One region of the Pollutimonas thiosulfatoxidans genome, then DNA from elsewhere that is predicted to be linked to it. Evidence: predicted binding sites of a transcription regulator. Region 1 holds the regulator's gene; the other holds the start of a gene.

Region 1 (7,607 bases):
CCCAGTCCATCGCCAAAATAAGATCAAACTCGCGGAAGTCGTCGGGGGTGATCTGGCGAGCCACACAATGCGCCAGTTCGTAGCCGCGTTTACGCGCAGCTGCCTGGGCCCGTGCGTCGGGGGCCTCGCCAATATGAAAGCTGTGGGTGCCAGCCGAATCTACGCCGACCACGTCAGAAAGCCCTGCTTCGTCGACGATGCGGCGAAACACGCCCTCTGCGCTGGGTGAGCGGCAGATATTACCCATGCAAACGAAAAGTACCTTAGTCATCATAGCCAGCAGTGTGAGGGAAAACCCGTTATAAGGCAAGGCTTTTTGCAAGCCCACATTTACTTCGCAGCAACTATTGACAAGCCTAAAAACTTAAGCACATTAAGGTGTTACAAGCCGTCTGCGATGTAATTCGATGTTGGAAATGCCTTGGATTAATAGCGAGATAGCTAATAATCGTGCAGCGCAACAATTCAGGCCGCGAGCGCTCCCAACACGAAAGTATAATGGTAAACCCTAGGTACTCTGAAAGCAATACCCGGCTGCAGTTAAACGCAGACAGGTGTGTCCGCATCATGAAAATGTAAGACGTTGTTGGTCTTTACCAACGTTTTTCCGTCAAGACATCAAGGCCTTGTGTTTCAGCCGATTCAGCGCATCGCGGGCGTTGGCCGCCTGTTCGAATTCCAGATTCTTCGCATGGTCCATCATCAGTTTTTCAAGACGCCGGATTTCCTTGGCCAACGCCTTATCGTCGCGCAGCACCTCCGGAGAGATATCGTCCAGCACCGACGGCTCCGCAGGCACCATGACACCATCAATCATCTCGCGCACGGCCTTGCTGACGCCGCGCGCTGTAATGCCGTGGACTTCGTTGAACTCCAGTTGCTTCAGACGGCGCCTCTCGGTTTCACCCATGGCGCGTCGCATCGAGTCGGTAATGCGGTCGGCATAAAGAATGGCGCGTCCATTGATGTTGCGTGCGGCCCGCCCCATGGTTTGAATCAGGCTGCGCTCCGAACGCAGAAAACCTTCCTTGTCGGCATCAAGAATCGCCACCAGTGACACCTCCGGGATGTCCAGGCCTTCGCGCAGCAGGTTGATGCCCACCAGCACATCAAACACCCCCAAGCGCAAATCGCGGATGATCTCCACGCGCTCTACGGTGTCGATGTCGGAATGCAGATAACGCACCTTGGTGCCGTGCTCGGCCAGATAATCGGTAAGGTCTTCCGACATGCGCTTGGTCAGCGTAGTAACCAGCACCCTCTCCTGTACCGCTACACGCTTCTTGATCTCGCCAAGCAGATCGTCGACCTGGGTCAGCGCCGGACGCACTTCCACCAAGGGGTCGACCAGGCCGGTGGGCCGCACCACTTGCTCGACCACGTTGTCGGTATGCTCGTTCTCGTAGTTGGCCGGCGTGGCCGAAACAAATACGCATTGCCGCATGCGCTGCTCGAACTCTTCCAGCTGCAAGGGCCGATTGTCCATCGCGGACGGCAAACGAAACCCAAATTGCACCAGCGTCGACTTGCGCGAACGATCGCCCCGATACATGGCACTTAGCTGCCCCATGGTCACGTGGCTTTCGTCGATGAACATCAAGGCGTCACGCGGCAGGTAGTCGATGAGCGTGGGTGGCGGATCGCCCGGCGCGGCGCCGGACAGGTGCCGGGAATAGTTCTCGATGCCCTTGCAAAAGCCGAGTTCCTGCAGCATTTCCAGGTCGAAACGCGTGCGCTGCTCCAGTCGCTGTGCCTCGACCAGCTTGCCGTCTGCAATCAGCACCGCCAGCCGTTCGCGCAGTTCCACCTTGATGGTTTCGATAGCGCGCAGTACGGTCTCGCGCGGGGTGACGTAATGCGAGCTGGGGAAGACGGTAAAACGGGGAATGCTGCGGTTGATCTTCCCGGTAAGCGGATCGAACATTTGCAAGGACTCGATCTCGTCATCAAACAGGGTAATGCGCAAGGCGAGTTCAGCGTGCTCCGCCGGGAAGACATCGATGATCTCGCCGCGGGCCCGAAACACGCCTCGCACGAACTCCACATCGTTGCGCTCGTACTGCATCGCCACTAACCGGCCCAGGAGCTCTTGACGCGCGATGCGGTCGCCGGTGCGCAGGGTAAGCACCATGGCGTGGTAGTCGCCCGGATTGCCTATGCCATAGATGCAAGACACTGTGCCGACAATGATGGTGTCGCGGCGCTCCAGCAAGCTTTTAGTGGCCGACAAGCGCATCTGCTCGATGTGCTCGTTAATGGACGAGTCCTTCTCGATGAACAGATCGCGCGCCGCAACATAGGCTTCGGGCTGGTAATAGTCGTAGTACGACACGAAGTACTCGACGGCGTTGTTCGGAAAGAATTCACGCATCTCGGCATACAGCTGCGCCGCCAGTGTCTTGTTGGGCGCCAGCACAATGGCCGGGCGGCCGGTGCGCGCAATGACGTTGGCCATGGTGTAGGTCTTGCCGGAGCCGGTCACGCCCAATAGCGTTTGGTACATCAGACCGTCATTGATGCCTTCGACCAGCGCATCGATGGCCGTGGGCTGGTCGCCGGCCGGCGGATAAGGCCTGTACAACTGAAAGGGGCTGTTCGGATAATTGATGAAACCTGGTGCTGGGGCGTTCATACTGGACACTTTCAGGGTAAACCCCTTATTATCACACTATTGTCTTCCGTTTCACTACCCATCTAAATTCCCTTACATGACATCTCTTTTCGAAAGCGTCGAACTGGCTCCGCGCGACCCCATCCTTGGCCTGAACGAACAATATAACGCCGATGCCCGCACAGGCAAGGTCAACCTTGGTGTAGGCGTGTATTACGACGACCAAGGTCGTCTGCCGCTGCTCGAGTCCGTCAGCAAGGCGGAGACCGCAAGAATCGAGGCTCATGCCGCGCGCGGCTATTTGCCCATGGAAGGCATCGCTGGCTACAACAAGGGCGCGCAAACCCTCTTGTTCGGCGCAGACTCCCCCATTATTAGTTCGGGCCGCGCCCTGACCGCGCAGGCCCTGGGCGGCACCGGCGCCCTGAAGATCGGCGCCGACTTCCTGAAGGCCTTGCTGCCCAATGCCAAGGTTGTCATCAGCAACCCCAGTTGGGAAAATCACCGCGCGCTATTCGAGCGCGCCGGCTTCCCGGTAGAAACCTACGCCTACTACGACGCAGCCACTCACGGCCTGGATTTCCCCGGCATGCTGGCCTCTTTGCGTGCCCTGCCCGCCCAGACCATTGTCATCCTGCATGCTTGCTGTCACAACCCCACCGGCGTCGACCCCACATTTGAACAGTGGCAGGAAATCGTCCAGATCGTCAAAGAGAATAAGCTGGTCCCGTTCCTGGACATCGCTTATCAAGGTTTCGGGGACGGCCTGGAAGAAGACGCCTCGGTAGTACGATTGTTCGCGCAGCAAGATCTCACCATGCTGGTCAGCTCGTCTTTCTCGAAGTCTTTCTCGCTGTACGGCGAACGCGTCGGCGCCCTCACCCTGGTTACGTCCAGCAAGGACGAATCCGTACGCGTGCTTAGCCAGCTAAAGCGCATTATCCGCACCAACTACTCCAACCCGCCCACACATGGCGGGACAGTCGTGTCCACCGTGCTGAACACACCCGAGCTTTACACGCTATGGACCACCGAACTGGCCGGCATGCGCGAACGCATACGTACCATGCGCGTCCAACTGGTAGAAAAGCTTAAAGCCCACGGCGTTACGCAAAACTTCGACTTCGTTCTGGACCAACGCGGCATGTTCTCGTACTCGGGCCTGACGTCCCAGCAAGTCGACCGCCTGCGCGACGAACACGCCATTTACGCTGTCAGCAGCGGACGCATCTGCGTGGCTGCCCTTAACAGCCGCAACATCGACTACGTTGCCAAGGCTATCGCCAGCGTCCTGACTGCTTGATCTTTATGTGAAAATGCTGCAAAATCCATAACTGTATAAAAACACAGTCTGGATTGCAATGGCCGTTAAGCTAACAGAGCGTCAGCAGCAAATTCTTGAACTCATACGCAGCGAGATCGCGCGCAGCGGCTTTCCGCCGACGCGCGCCGAAATCGCGCGCGCCTTGGGTTTCAAATCGGCCAACGCCGCCGAAGACCACTTGAAGGCACTGGCCAAAAAAGGCGCCATCGAACTGACGGCGGGTGCCTCTCGCGGCATTCGCCTCACCGATACACAAGCCGGCAACGGCGCGCTGCACCATGCCAACAGCGCGCTGGCACAACTGCTGGTTCCCCTGGTGGGGCGTGTGGCTGCCGGCAATCCTATTTTGGCGGCCGAGCATGTCGAACGAGAAATCGGCATCGAGCCTTCTCTTTTTAGCCAAACGCCCGACTACCTGCTGCGGGTGCGCGGCCTTAGCATGCGCGATGCCGGCATCCTGGATGGCGACCTGCTGGCGGTAAAAAAGTCCCCCGAAGCCCGTAACGGGCAAATCGTCGTTGCTCGCTTGGGCGACGAGGTCACCGTCAAGCGCTTCTCCAAAACCGGCCGCCAAATAGAGCTGTTGCCGGAAAACCCCGACTTCTCCCCCATCGTGGTCTCCGCCGACGACGACTTCTCGCTTGAAGGCATCGCCGTGGGCCTCATCCGCAACACGCCGCTACACTGATCCTATTTGTTCTGGCCCTGTTACCTAGACGATGCCCAAAAGGTCCTTCAGCTGTGCGACCTTCGCGCGACTAACCGGAATCAGCGATTGTTCATGGCCTGTCATTCTCAAGCTGACGGAATCTTTGTTGCGCACCAGCTCGATAATGTCCCGGATACTGACAATATGGCTGCGGTGCACCCTTACATAAACTTCCGGATCCAGCCTTTTCTCCAGGTCCGTCAGCGAAAGATTGGATAGATAGCGATCATCTCTGGTTGCAATAGTGGTGTAGTGGCCATCGCCCTCAAAGCGCAGGACTTCGCTTAGCTCGATAAGAACAACGCGATTCTTGCGATACACCGGGATCTTATACAGGCGCCTGGGCGGCAGAACCTGCGCTGTAGCAGGCGCCGCCGGCATGGTCGTGGCATCAGTCAGGTCGTAAAACACCATGCAGGTGCCGACTATACCGCCAGCCCCGATCATTTTCGAGACCTTTACCATCAACACCTTGTCGGGAATGTTGATCATCATGGCGACCGGAGGGGGCGACTGGATGGGACAGCCCACAGGCGCCTGAGAATCAAGGATGAAGCTAAGTTTGCTGCGGCTGCGTTCGGGGTGCAACTGCAATACGTTCAGCCCCAGCAAGCCGCTTTTCTCGACTCCCAATGACTGCTCTGCCGCGGGACCAAGAATCTGCATGGCCACGTCGTTCAAGGCCGTCACCCGATTGGACGGGTCCAGCCACACCATGCCCGGATTGAACTGTTCGAGCCGATGCTGAAAGGTTTCAGATTGTTGGGTTTTCCGCAACGTACTCCCCCAGTTTGTGTTTGACTCCACCGATGCCGATGCCACCTTGGTGACAAGACATTCGCCGGCTTTTCAAGACACTTGGTGTAGATAAAACCGCCATTGGTGCAATCGCATTGAAGGGCGTTGGCGGTTGATGTCATGCTCTTGGCAGATAAAAGCAAATATACCAGACATCCTGTCACAAAAGGAGACAACTGTGATACCTCGTCCATTCGAGTACCACGCGCCGCAAAGCCTGCCCGAAGCAATAAACCTGCTGACAGAGTACGGCGACGAAGCCAAGCTGCTGGCTGGCGGCCACAGCTTGCTGCCCATGATGAAATTACGTTTCGCACAGCCGGGCCACCTGATCGACCTGGGCAAGATCCCCGGCCTCAAGGGCATAACAGAGGTCGGCAATGAGATCCGCATCGGTTCAATGACGACCGAGAACGAACTGATCTGGTCGGAGGTGCTGCAGCGCAAATGCCCGTTGCTCGTCGAAGGCGCGCGCCTGATCTCCGATCCCCAGGTACGCTATATGGGCACCATAGGCGGAGACATCGCCCATGGCGACCCCGGCAATGATCACCCTGCCCTCATGCTGGCTCTGGACGCAAGCTTCGTCCTTCAAGGCCCCTCGGGCGAACGCGTCGTAGCGGCCGCCGACTTCTTCCTCGGCACTTACTACACGGCACTGGTACCGAACGAGATCCTTACCGAGATCCGCATCCCCACACCCGATGCGCGCACCGGGCAGTGCTACAGCAAGCTCAAGCGGAAAGTTGGCGACTTCGCCACAGCCGCCAGCGCCGTGTTGCTGCGCATGGACGGAACCTCGGTAGATTATGTTTCCATTGCGCTGACCAATCTCGGTCCTGTGGCATTCAAAGCCTCCGAGGCGGAATCCTTCCTGCTGGGAAAAGAACTCAACGAGCAAACCATTCAGCAAGCCTGCCAGTTGACCATGTCGGCCTGCGATCCCGTGGCCGACCTGCGCGGCGACATCAAATACAAGATAGCCATGGCCGGTGTCATGACGGATCGCGCCTTGCGTACCGCCCACTCGCGCGCCACACGCTGAACGGAGAACAACATGAGCAAGAAAACCCTGGTGTCATTTGTGTTGAACGGCAAGCCTGCGGACGTAGCCGTCGAACCACGAGAACTACTCATACACACCCTGCGCGAGAAGTGTCAGCACACCGGCCCTCACATCGGTTGTGAAACCTCGCACTGCGGAGCCTGTACCGTCGATATCGATGGCCTGTCGGTGAAGTCGTGCACGATGCTCACCGTACAGGCCGAAGGGCGCGAGATCCTGACGGTCGAGGGGCTCGCTCAAGATGGCGAGCTGCACGCCATACAGGAAGCCTTCATGCAAGAGCACGGCCTCCAGTGCGGGTTCTGTACGCCCGGCATGATCGTGCGCACCTACCGGCTGCTGCACGAAATACCCGATCCGAGCGAAGAGGAAATCCGCTACTGGATCGCTGGCAACCTTTGCCGCTGTACGGGCTATCAAAATATCGTCAAGGCGGTCCAGCATGCAGCCAAGAAACTACGCGGCATAGCCGTCGAATCCTCGCATCCCCTAATGACGGATGTTGCCAACTAAGATTGCCGGAGACCCAAATGGACACTCTCAACATCGATCGACTGAGCAAGCTTGAAGGCATTGGCTGCTCGCGCAAACGTCGCGAAGACCCCCGCTTCATTCAGGGCAAGGGAAACTATGTAGACGACATCAAGATGCCCGGCATGCTGTTTGGCGCCATGGTGCGCAGCCCCTATGCCCACGCACGCATCCTGAAAATAGACAAGTCGCGCGCCCTGGCATTGCCAGGCGTACACGCGGTGCTCACAGCCGAAGACCTCAAGCCACTTAACCTGCACTGGATGCCCACCTTGGCCGGGGATGTCCAGGCCGTCCTGGCCGACGAAAAAGTGTCATTTCAGAATCAGGAAGTTGCCTTCGTCGTTGCCGATGATCGCTACATAGCAGCGGATGCCGCCGAACTGGTGGAAGTCGAATATGAAGAACTGCCGGCCGTGGTCGATCCTTTCAAGGCCCTCGAACCTGACGCACCGGTCGTACGTGACGACCTGCATGGCAAGGACAGCGGAGCGCACGGCGCACGCCGCCATCATAATCACATTTTTACCTGGGAGGCCGGCGACAAGGACCGCACTGCCCGTGTCTT
Region 2 (7,607 bases), 120 kb from region 1:
GCAAACACAGGCGCGCGCCCGATGGCCGTCTACCGGTGCGCGGCAGCAAGGTGATGTCGAATATCGAATGCGAAGCAAAGACCTCGGCCAGGCGCAGGAAGTGCAGCATGTCGAAGTAAAGCGTTTGCAGGGCCGTGTCGGTAGCGCTCTGGTGGTCTGCCAGGTAGTCCCCGACAATGCCGCTGGCGCGTAGCAGCGCATTGTGCAGCGCCTTGGGAATGCCGTCGTAGACCTGATAGAGCGACTCCTGATCGCGATACGATTTACGCCATGCCTTGAGCAGTGAGGTCAAGGCTGCTTTGAGCGACGGCGGGGCGCTGTGCTGCGCAGCGATCAGGCACGCTTCGTCCAGCTCGGCGCTGTACATTTTGCGCGCGCGTTCGATCAGGTTGTGCGCCTCGTCGGCCAGCACAGTGACTCGCCATGCGTTGTTGACCGTCTGGCTGTAGAGCATGGCCGTGGTGTCGAAGTAATAGTTGTAGTCTCCCACGACGACGTCGCTCCATTTTGCGAGCTCTTGCGTCAGCCAGTACGGGCACAACTGATGCCGCTGCCCCACTGCCCGCAGGGCCGTCTTGTCCAGGAAGGCCAGGTCCACGGCTTCCTGGCGCGCTGCCGGCAGTTTGTCATAGAACCCTTGCGCCAACGGGCACGATGCGCCGTTGCACTGCTTGTCCGGATGTTCGCAAGCCTTGTCGCGAGCAGTAAGCTCCAGTACGCGGATGCCGGTGTTTGCACTGTTTTGCGGTTTGGCAGATAGCCGTGCCAAGGCGTCCAACGCCAGTTGGCGGCCGGACGTCTTGGCCGTCAGATAGAACAGCTTGTCTATGCCTTCCCGCGGGCAGGCCTTGAGTACGGGAAACAGGGTGCCTGCGGTCTTGCCAATGCCGGTTGGCGCCTGGGCCAGCAGATGGCGGCCTTGCCTTGCGGACTTGTACACCGATACGGAAAGGTCGCGCTGGCCGGGCCGGAAGGCCGGAAAGGGAAACGACATGGCATCCAGGCCGGCGTCGCGAGCCAGGCGGTGGCGCATTTCCTGGTCGGCCCAGTCGATGAAGCAATCGCAGTGCTGCTGGAAGTGCTGCTCCAGCGACGCCGCCTCATGGTCTTCGACGATGAGGGTTTCCGTGCGTTCGCCGATATCAAAATACACCAGGGCGACAGCGATGCGGTTCAACTGCAACTGCCGGCATAACAAATAGGCATAGATCTTGGCTTGCGCCCAATGCAGAGCCCGATGGTTGGCCGGCATGGCCTCGAGCTTGCCGCGATAAGTCTTGATCTCTTCAAGCCGGTTCAGGTCGGGATCATAGCCATCGGCCCGACCGCGAACATGCAAGTTGCGATAATCAGCGGCTAGCGAAATTTCTGCCCGATAGGTTGGTGGCCGTTTGCTACGCACCGCGGCGTGCCCCTCCATGCCTTCCAACGCGGATGGTCCCGGCGTGAAACGCAGATCCAGATCGCCGCGTCGCGCCGTGAATTCGCACAAACTTCTTACCGCCACGGTGTAGTTCATGACGAAACCGGGCGCTGCACGTAGCACACACTGACCGGAACCCCGTGCCGGTTGAAGTGGTCCAGCCAACGCAGTTGATTGTCCTGCAGGCGGTCGCCGGGCCCTTTGACTTCTATCAAGCGATAGCGGCGCTGTTCCGGCCAGAACTGTATCAGGTCGGGCAGGCCCGACCGGTTGCCTCGTATGTCGTTCAGCAAACGTTCAAATGCCGCCTTCAAATGCGCGGCGGGAATGCAATCCAGCGCAAGATCCAGCAGTTGCTCCGGCAGCGCGCCCCAATAAACAAAGGGCGACAGCACACCGGCCTTGCGCTCGAAATTGCAGCGTATGGTCTCCTGATACTGACCAGTATGCAATTGGTCGAAATGCTCAGCGAAGAGCGACTGACGCCGCTTGCGAAAGTCCGCATGCAGCAAATCGGCAGGGCCGTGCTGGAAGGGATGAAAGAAGGCTCCCGGCACACTGGCAAAGAGCGTGTCCCAGCAAAGCAGGCCAAACAAGGAGTTGAACAGTGCGTTCTCAACGTAAAAGGCCGGCGCCGCATCCTCAGCCAGATGCTGGCGTACTTCTTCTTCTATACGCGTGGTCTGTGCCGGCGCCGGCAGCGTCACATCGATACGCACAATGCCTGGGCAGCTTGCGGTTTTCTTGCTTGCGTAGCCGCAAAGTCTTTGCAGGCGGGGCATCATTCGTAAAACCGCCTGTTGTTCCGCGTCGTTTGTTGTGTCGGTCAGGGCCAGCTGTGCCAATTCATGTGCGGCGGTGTATTGCTGGTTCCGCTCGAGCACCCGTATGCGGCGCGTCCGGGCTTCGCGATAGGCGCTGCGCTGATAACAGCTTTCCGCGACACTCCACTGTTGTTGCCGCTCGGCATGTCGGCCCAGGCGAAACAGCAGTTTGCTGCGCCGCTCTTCGAGCCAGTCGTTCGGGTAGGGCTCTGTCGGTATGCGTGCAAGCAAGATGTTTAGGGCGTCGGCGTCTGTGGCCTCGTCCAGTTCCTGCCGGCATTGATGCAGGTGCAGGTAGGCGTCAATTTGTTCGCGCTGCTGAAATGCACGCGATGAAGCATCCAGGCTTACCGCTTCGTAGGTGTGGGTGCCCAGGTCGGCGAGTACGAATTCCGTCCAGTCCTGGTGCAGATTGCCAAAAAACATCAGGCGTAGGCGGTCGCACAAGGCGCGGATATTCAGGCGGTAGATCGGGTCGACAACGGGCTGCTTGCCAGCGCTTTCGGCCCACTGCAAGAGCCTCCTGGGCTCCAGGTTCAGTGCAAGCAGGGCCTGGCGCTGGGCAGCCTTGGTTGCGCCCGCTACGCCGGTATTGGCAAGCAGCGGGGCCAGCAGTTGTCCAAGCTCGGACCGCAGCAGCAAACCAAACAGCTCGTCCACGGTCAGGGCAGGGTTGGCATCGACCCAAGCGGTGTCAGCCAGAGCGGCGAGTGCCGCTAGTGGGCAGCCAATTTCGGGATACCGAAGTTTGTCGGCGCGAAAGACGTCACCTTTGCGCATGATCATGCGCACGAGCAGAGCTCGCGCAGGCCGTGGCGTTTGCCTGAATTTCCGGATGAAGTCGGCTTCTTCGGGCAGCAGTAAATCATGATAGCGCTGGCGCACCCAGTCCAGAACAATTTCGAAGTTGTCCAGGTAGTACCAGGGGTTGTTCAGAGGGTCGCTGTACCGCATGCTGTTTGTGGAGTACTGGTTGGATACACAGTTTATCAGCTTGCCCGCACGCTAGTCATTGTTACCGCGTTGCCAAAATGTTTAGCAGTTGTTGCTGTGTCAGCGATATGGGGGGCATGGTTACATTTAGCCGGGTTTTGCTGTTGACCGCTATTCTTGCCACGTCTACGGTAGAGATGAATCAACCCAGGAGATCAGTATGAACAAAGACACACTGGAAGGTCAATGGAAGCAATTGGCGGGTAAAGCCAAAGTGGTTTGGGGCGACCTGACCGACGACGAACTGGCAAAGATCAATGGAAATGCCGAACAACTTACCGGCCTGGTTCAGGAGAAGTATGGTCGTACCCGTGAAGAGGCAGAGCGCGAAGTAAAGGATTTCTTCGACAGGAACCGCTAGTCGGTTGCAGGCCGTTCGGCCTATGGCAGTAAGCAATACAAGCACTGAAAATAACTAAGAAGGGGAATGAACATGCTTTATTACGCCGTAGTTTTTTTTGTTATCGCCATCATCGCAGCCTTTCTAGGCTTTGGCGGTATTGCAGCAGGTGCTGCGTCCATCGCGCAGATTCTGTTCTTTATTTTTCTCGTCCTCGCCGTGTTGGCGCTGCTTAGCGGTCTGTTCCGACGACGATAAGGCCAGTGCTGCCTGACTTTTTGTCAGGTTGTTGGGCCCGCAAGCTACAAGGCTTGCGGGCCTTTTTTTGTGTATGCTGGGCCCGTTGCGGTCGACGACCGCCTGGCAGGCTACGGTTTTTTATGACGATGATGATCGCGCGCAGGTCCTGCGCAAGGGCGCTGCAAGGTCTGTTGGGCTTGGCGTTGGTTTCGCTATTCACGCCTGCGTCGGCCGGCCAATTTTCATGGAGCCAGGATGTCGTCAGTCCGGCGATCAACTATGCACAGACCGAGATGCGGGTAGCATTTGCGCCCCCGGCGCTGCAGGCGGCCTCGAGCCCCGTCGTTATACATAGCGTGCATGCACGTGTCGAGGCTGCCGGCTCGGCCCAGGTAAACAGCCGTCTATGCTGGGGCGATACCGGTCCTTGTGTACCGCTGGAGCGTGGTCGCGTCACGACAGCAGCATTCAACGGCCTGGATCCCGGCCGTTCCATGTACCTGGTGCATAGCGTGCTCGGCAAGGGAGCGTTGCCCGCGCCGGTGTTCGTCAAGGGCACGGTTATCGTCTGGTATGGGCCTTAGCGCATTACCGCCGACGCGTCGATGTCGTGCAAGCGTGGCCGACCAGCCAGTGCCATGGTGACTTCCAGTTCGGTACGCAACATGTGCAGCACATGGGCCACCCCGGGTGCGCCGGCCGCAGCCAGCCCGTATATATAAGGACGTCCGATCAAGGTGGCCGTGGCGCCCAGCGCCAGCGCCTTGAAGACATCCGTGCCACGGCGGATGCCACCATCCAGCAGCACCGGCACCCGACCGGCCACTGCCTGAACAACCGAGGGCAAGGCGTCTATGGCAGCAGGCAGGGTGTCCAGTGTGCGTCCGCCATGGTTGGAAACCACCAGGCCTGCCGCGCCATTATCCAGCGCCTGTTGCGCGTCATGCGCGGTGTTGATGCCCTTGAGCACCACCGGCAGACGGGTCTGCTGGACCAGCCAACGAAGATCTTCCCAAGTGGGGGCCAAAGCAGGCAGCGGACCACCAAACAGGCCACTGCCCCCAGCTGCCGCATGCTGTGCGGGCGGGGGACGCATGCCGCGCAGGTTTGCGGCCTGTATGTGCTCGGGCAAGCTGAAGCCGGCGCGCTGTTCGCGGTTGCGCACACCATTGACCGGTGCATCGGCCGTCAATACCAGGGCCTGGTAGCCGGCCTGCTCGGCGCGCCTTATCAAGGCTATCGTGAAATCGCGGTCCGGCTGTATATATAGCTGAAACCACAAAGGGCTTTGCGCGCTCGCCGACAGATCTTCCAGGGTCACGCTGGCCTGAGTACTGACGACCATGGTCGCTCGCAGCGCCGAGGCACCCAGGACAGAGGCCAGCTCGCCATCATGATGCGCCAGACGCTGGTAGGCAACGGGTGCCAGCAAAATTGGATAAGGCAAGCGGCTGCCGAAGAGTTCAAGTTCGGTGCTGGCGCCTGCCAGGCAAGCCAGCACGCGTGGCTGTATGCGCAGGCGTTGAAACGCGGCCTCGTTGTCGGCCATGGTCAGTTCGTCGGCTGCGCCGCCGCTGACGTAGGCCCAGGCTGCGGCCGACATGCGCTCGCGGGCATAGGGGATGTAGTCGTTGACGGACGCGATGTTGGCCGGAATCTGCGCCAAGGGCGGTAAAGCTTCGTCAACCATGGTCGGCCTTGAGCGGACGGGCCGGCTGGAAGGGGGCTGTCGCCATCATGTATCGGACCATTCGCGTATGAGGTTGTGATAAACCCCGGTCAGTTGAGGCAGGGCGGGACTATCCGCCCGATCCTGCCCGATCCGCTGTATGGCGGTGTCCAGTTCCCACAGAATGGAGCGGCGGTTGTCCTCGCGGACCAGGCTTTGAATCCAGAAAAAAGCCGCCAGGCGTTCGCCGCGCGTGACCGGCGTGACGCGATGCAGGCTGGCCCCCGGGTAAACGACCAGGTGTCCGGCCGGCAGCTTCACAGTATGCGCGCCATAACTGTCTTCGATGGTCAGTTCACCGCCGTCGTAATCATCGGGATCGTTGAAAAACAGGGTGGCCGAAATGTCGCTGCGCACGCGCTGCGGCGTGCCCGGTATGCCGAAAATAGCGTTGTCGATATGGTTGCCGTAATGCCCACCACCGCTGTAGCGATTGAACCGTGGTGGCAGTACGCGCAAGGGCAGGGTGGCGGAAATGAAGCGCTGGTTCTTGCTTAATGCGTCCAGAATCAAGCCGCCCAGCTTTTGCGCGATGGGGTCGTCCAGGCTCAACTGCAGGTTGTCCTTGGCGTGTACGGCAACATGGCCGGCGGTGCTGCGTCCATCAGTCCAGTTGGCTTGCGCCAGGATTTGACGGCATTGCTGCACTTGAGCCGCGCTAAGGACGTCGGGGATGGTAAGCATCATAAGTTGTCTTCCTGTGGCCGCCATAGCGACAAAGCCCTGAGCCATCGAAACGCATGATGGCGCAGGGCTACTTTAGCAAAGATGCAAGGCGTTGCTTAGAACGTGGCCTCGGCGTTCAGCATCAGCGTGCGTCCACCGCCCGGGATGCCGAACAGTTGGAAGCCGTCCGAGCTGGCCGTGCCCCGTTGCAGGTAGAAGGTGTCGAAGATGTTGTTGACGTTCAGGCGCAAGGCCAGGTTCTTGTTGACCTTGTACCCGACTGCGGCGTTGAACAGCCAGTAGCTGGGCACGTATACGTCGGCTGACTGTCGCCCGCCGGGTGCTCTGTCGCCGGTGTAATTTCCGGCCACGAAGCGGCGCTTGCCCACGTACTGCGCACCCAAGCCGGCATCCCACTGGTGGTCGAAGGCATAGTTGCTCCACAGGTTGAAGGTCATGTCCGGCACGTTTTTCATCTTGCCGCCTTCTTGCCAGGGCTGTTCTGAATTTTCCAGGACCTTGCTGCGCAAGACCGTGAAACCGCCATAGGCTGACCATTTTGGAGTGATGTTGCCGGCCAGGCCAAGCTCGAAGCCGCGCACACGTTCCTTGCCGCTGTGTTGGGTCGTTCTGTTGGGGTTGTCCGGGTCTGTATCAGTCGGATTGCTGCGCTCCACCTGGAAGATGGCGCCGGTAAGCGATAGCTTCTCATCCAACAAATCCCATTTTGTTCCGAGCTCCCAGGTGGAGGCCTTACCTGGAGAGTAGCTGCTGACATCACCATCTTGGTCGCCACCGCCGGTTCGGGATGCCGCCGCCGCGGCTGACGGCTGTGCGGCCTGGCTGTACGACACATAGATGCTGCCGAACTCCACGGGCTTATAGACAAGGCCCAAGCGACCGCTCCATAAACCGTCGCTTTGCTCGAACGGTTGTATACGACCCGCTTCGTCATACCACTTGACCTTGTACTTGTCGTAGCGCAAGCCGGCGGCAATTTCCCATTGTTTGCTCAGGCTGATCTGATCGTAGGCGTAGAGCGCCCAGTTGGTGACTTTGGCGCCGCTCTCGTCGGTGCTGTTCAATCTTGTCCAGTCCCCAGAGTAATGCGTGCTGGGATCCCGTACGTCGATGACGCGGCGACCACTTGCGCCGGCGTATTGGCCATTAATGTCCGGCACCAGGCGACTAAACGGATCTTTCCGATAGCTTTCCTCGTAGAATTCAACACCCGTGACCATCTGATGGCGAACGCTGCCGGTATTGAAATCCAGGTTCAAATCGGTTTGATTGGCGATAATTTCGCCCTTGTAGCCGTTGGCGGAATTCTGAAGGCGGGGGACCGCAAGGTAGCCGGTGGGGTAGGTTTCATTGCCGCTGGCGTCATAGCCC

The links. Region 1 encodes LexA, which represses DNA repair genes until DNA is damaged. Its sites were predicted from a motif close to ACTGTATNNNNATACAGT; they were not measured.
Region 2: a site for LexA is predicted at 3,216-3,233, ahead of CKA81_RS03460 (VRR-NUC domain-containing protein). Genes of this name have one in related genera too.

What each region holds. Positions count from the first base shown of each region.
Region 1 covers NZ_CP022987.1:833,008-840,614, reverse strand. Annotated here, with positions in the region: gene CKA81_RS04065 (low molecular weight protein-tyrosine-phosphatase) at 1-274, opposite strand, end outside; gene uvrB (excinuclease ABC subunit UvrB) at 611-2,632, opposite strand; gene CKA81_RS04055 (amino acid aminotransferase) at 2,709-3,914, shown strand; gene lexA (transcriptional repressor LexA) at 3,973-4,623, shown strand; gene CKA81_RS04045 (LytTR family DNA-binding domain-containing protein) at 4,648-5,421, opposite strand; gene CKA81_RS04040 (FAD binding domain-containing protein) at 5,621-6,487, shown strand; gene CKA81_RS04035 ((2Fe-2S)-binding protein) at 6,500-7,021, shown strand; gene CKA81_RS04030 (aerobic carbon-monoxide dehydrogenase large subunit) at 7,039-7,607, shown strand, end outside.
Region 2 covers NZ_CP022987.1:710,246-717,852, forward strand. Annotated here, with positions in the region: gene CKA81_RS03455 (ATP-dependent DNA helicase) at 1-1,519, opposite strand, end outside; gene CKA81_RS03460 (VRR-NUC domain-containing protein) at 1,516-3,201, opposite strand; gene CKA81_RS03465 (CsbD family protein) at 3,401-3,601, shown strand; gene CKA81_RS03470 (DUF1328 domain-containing protein) at 3,674-3,838, shown strand; gene CKA81_RS03475 (flagellar protein FlhE) at 3,961-4,404, shown strand; gene CKA81_RS03480 (alpha-hydroxy acid oxidase) at 4,401-5,510, opposite strand; gene CKA81_RS03485 (Fe2+-dependent dioxygenase) at 5,556-6,236, opposite strand; gene CKA81_RS03490 (TonB-dependent receptor) at 6,332-7,607, opposite strand, start outside.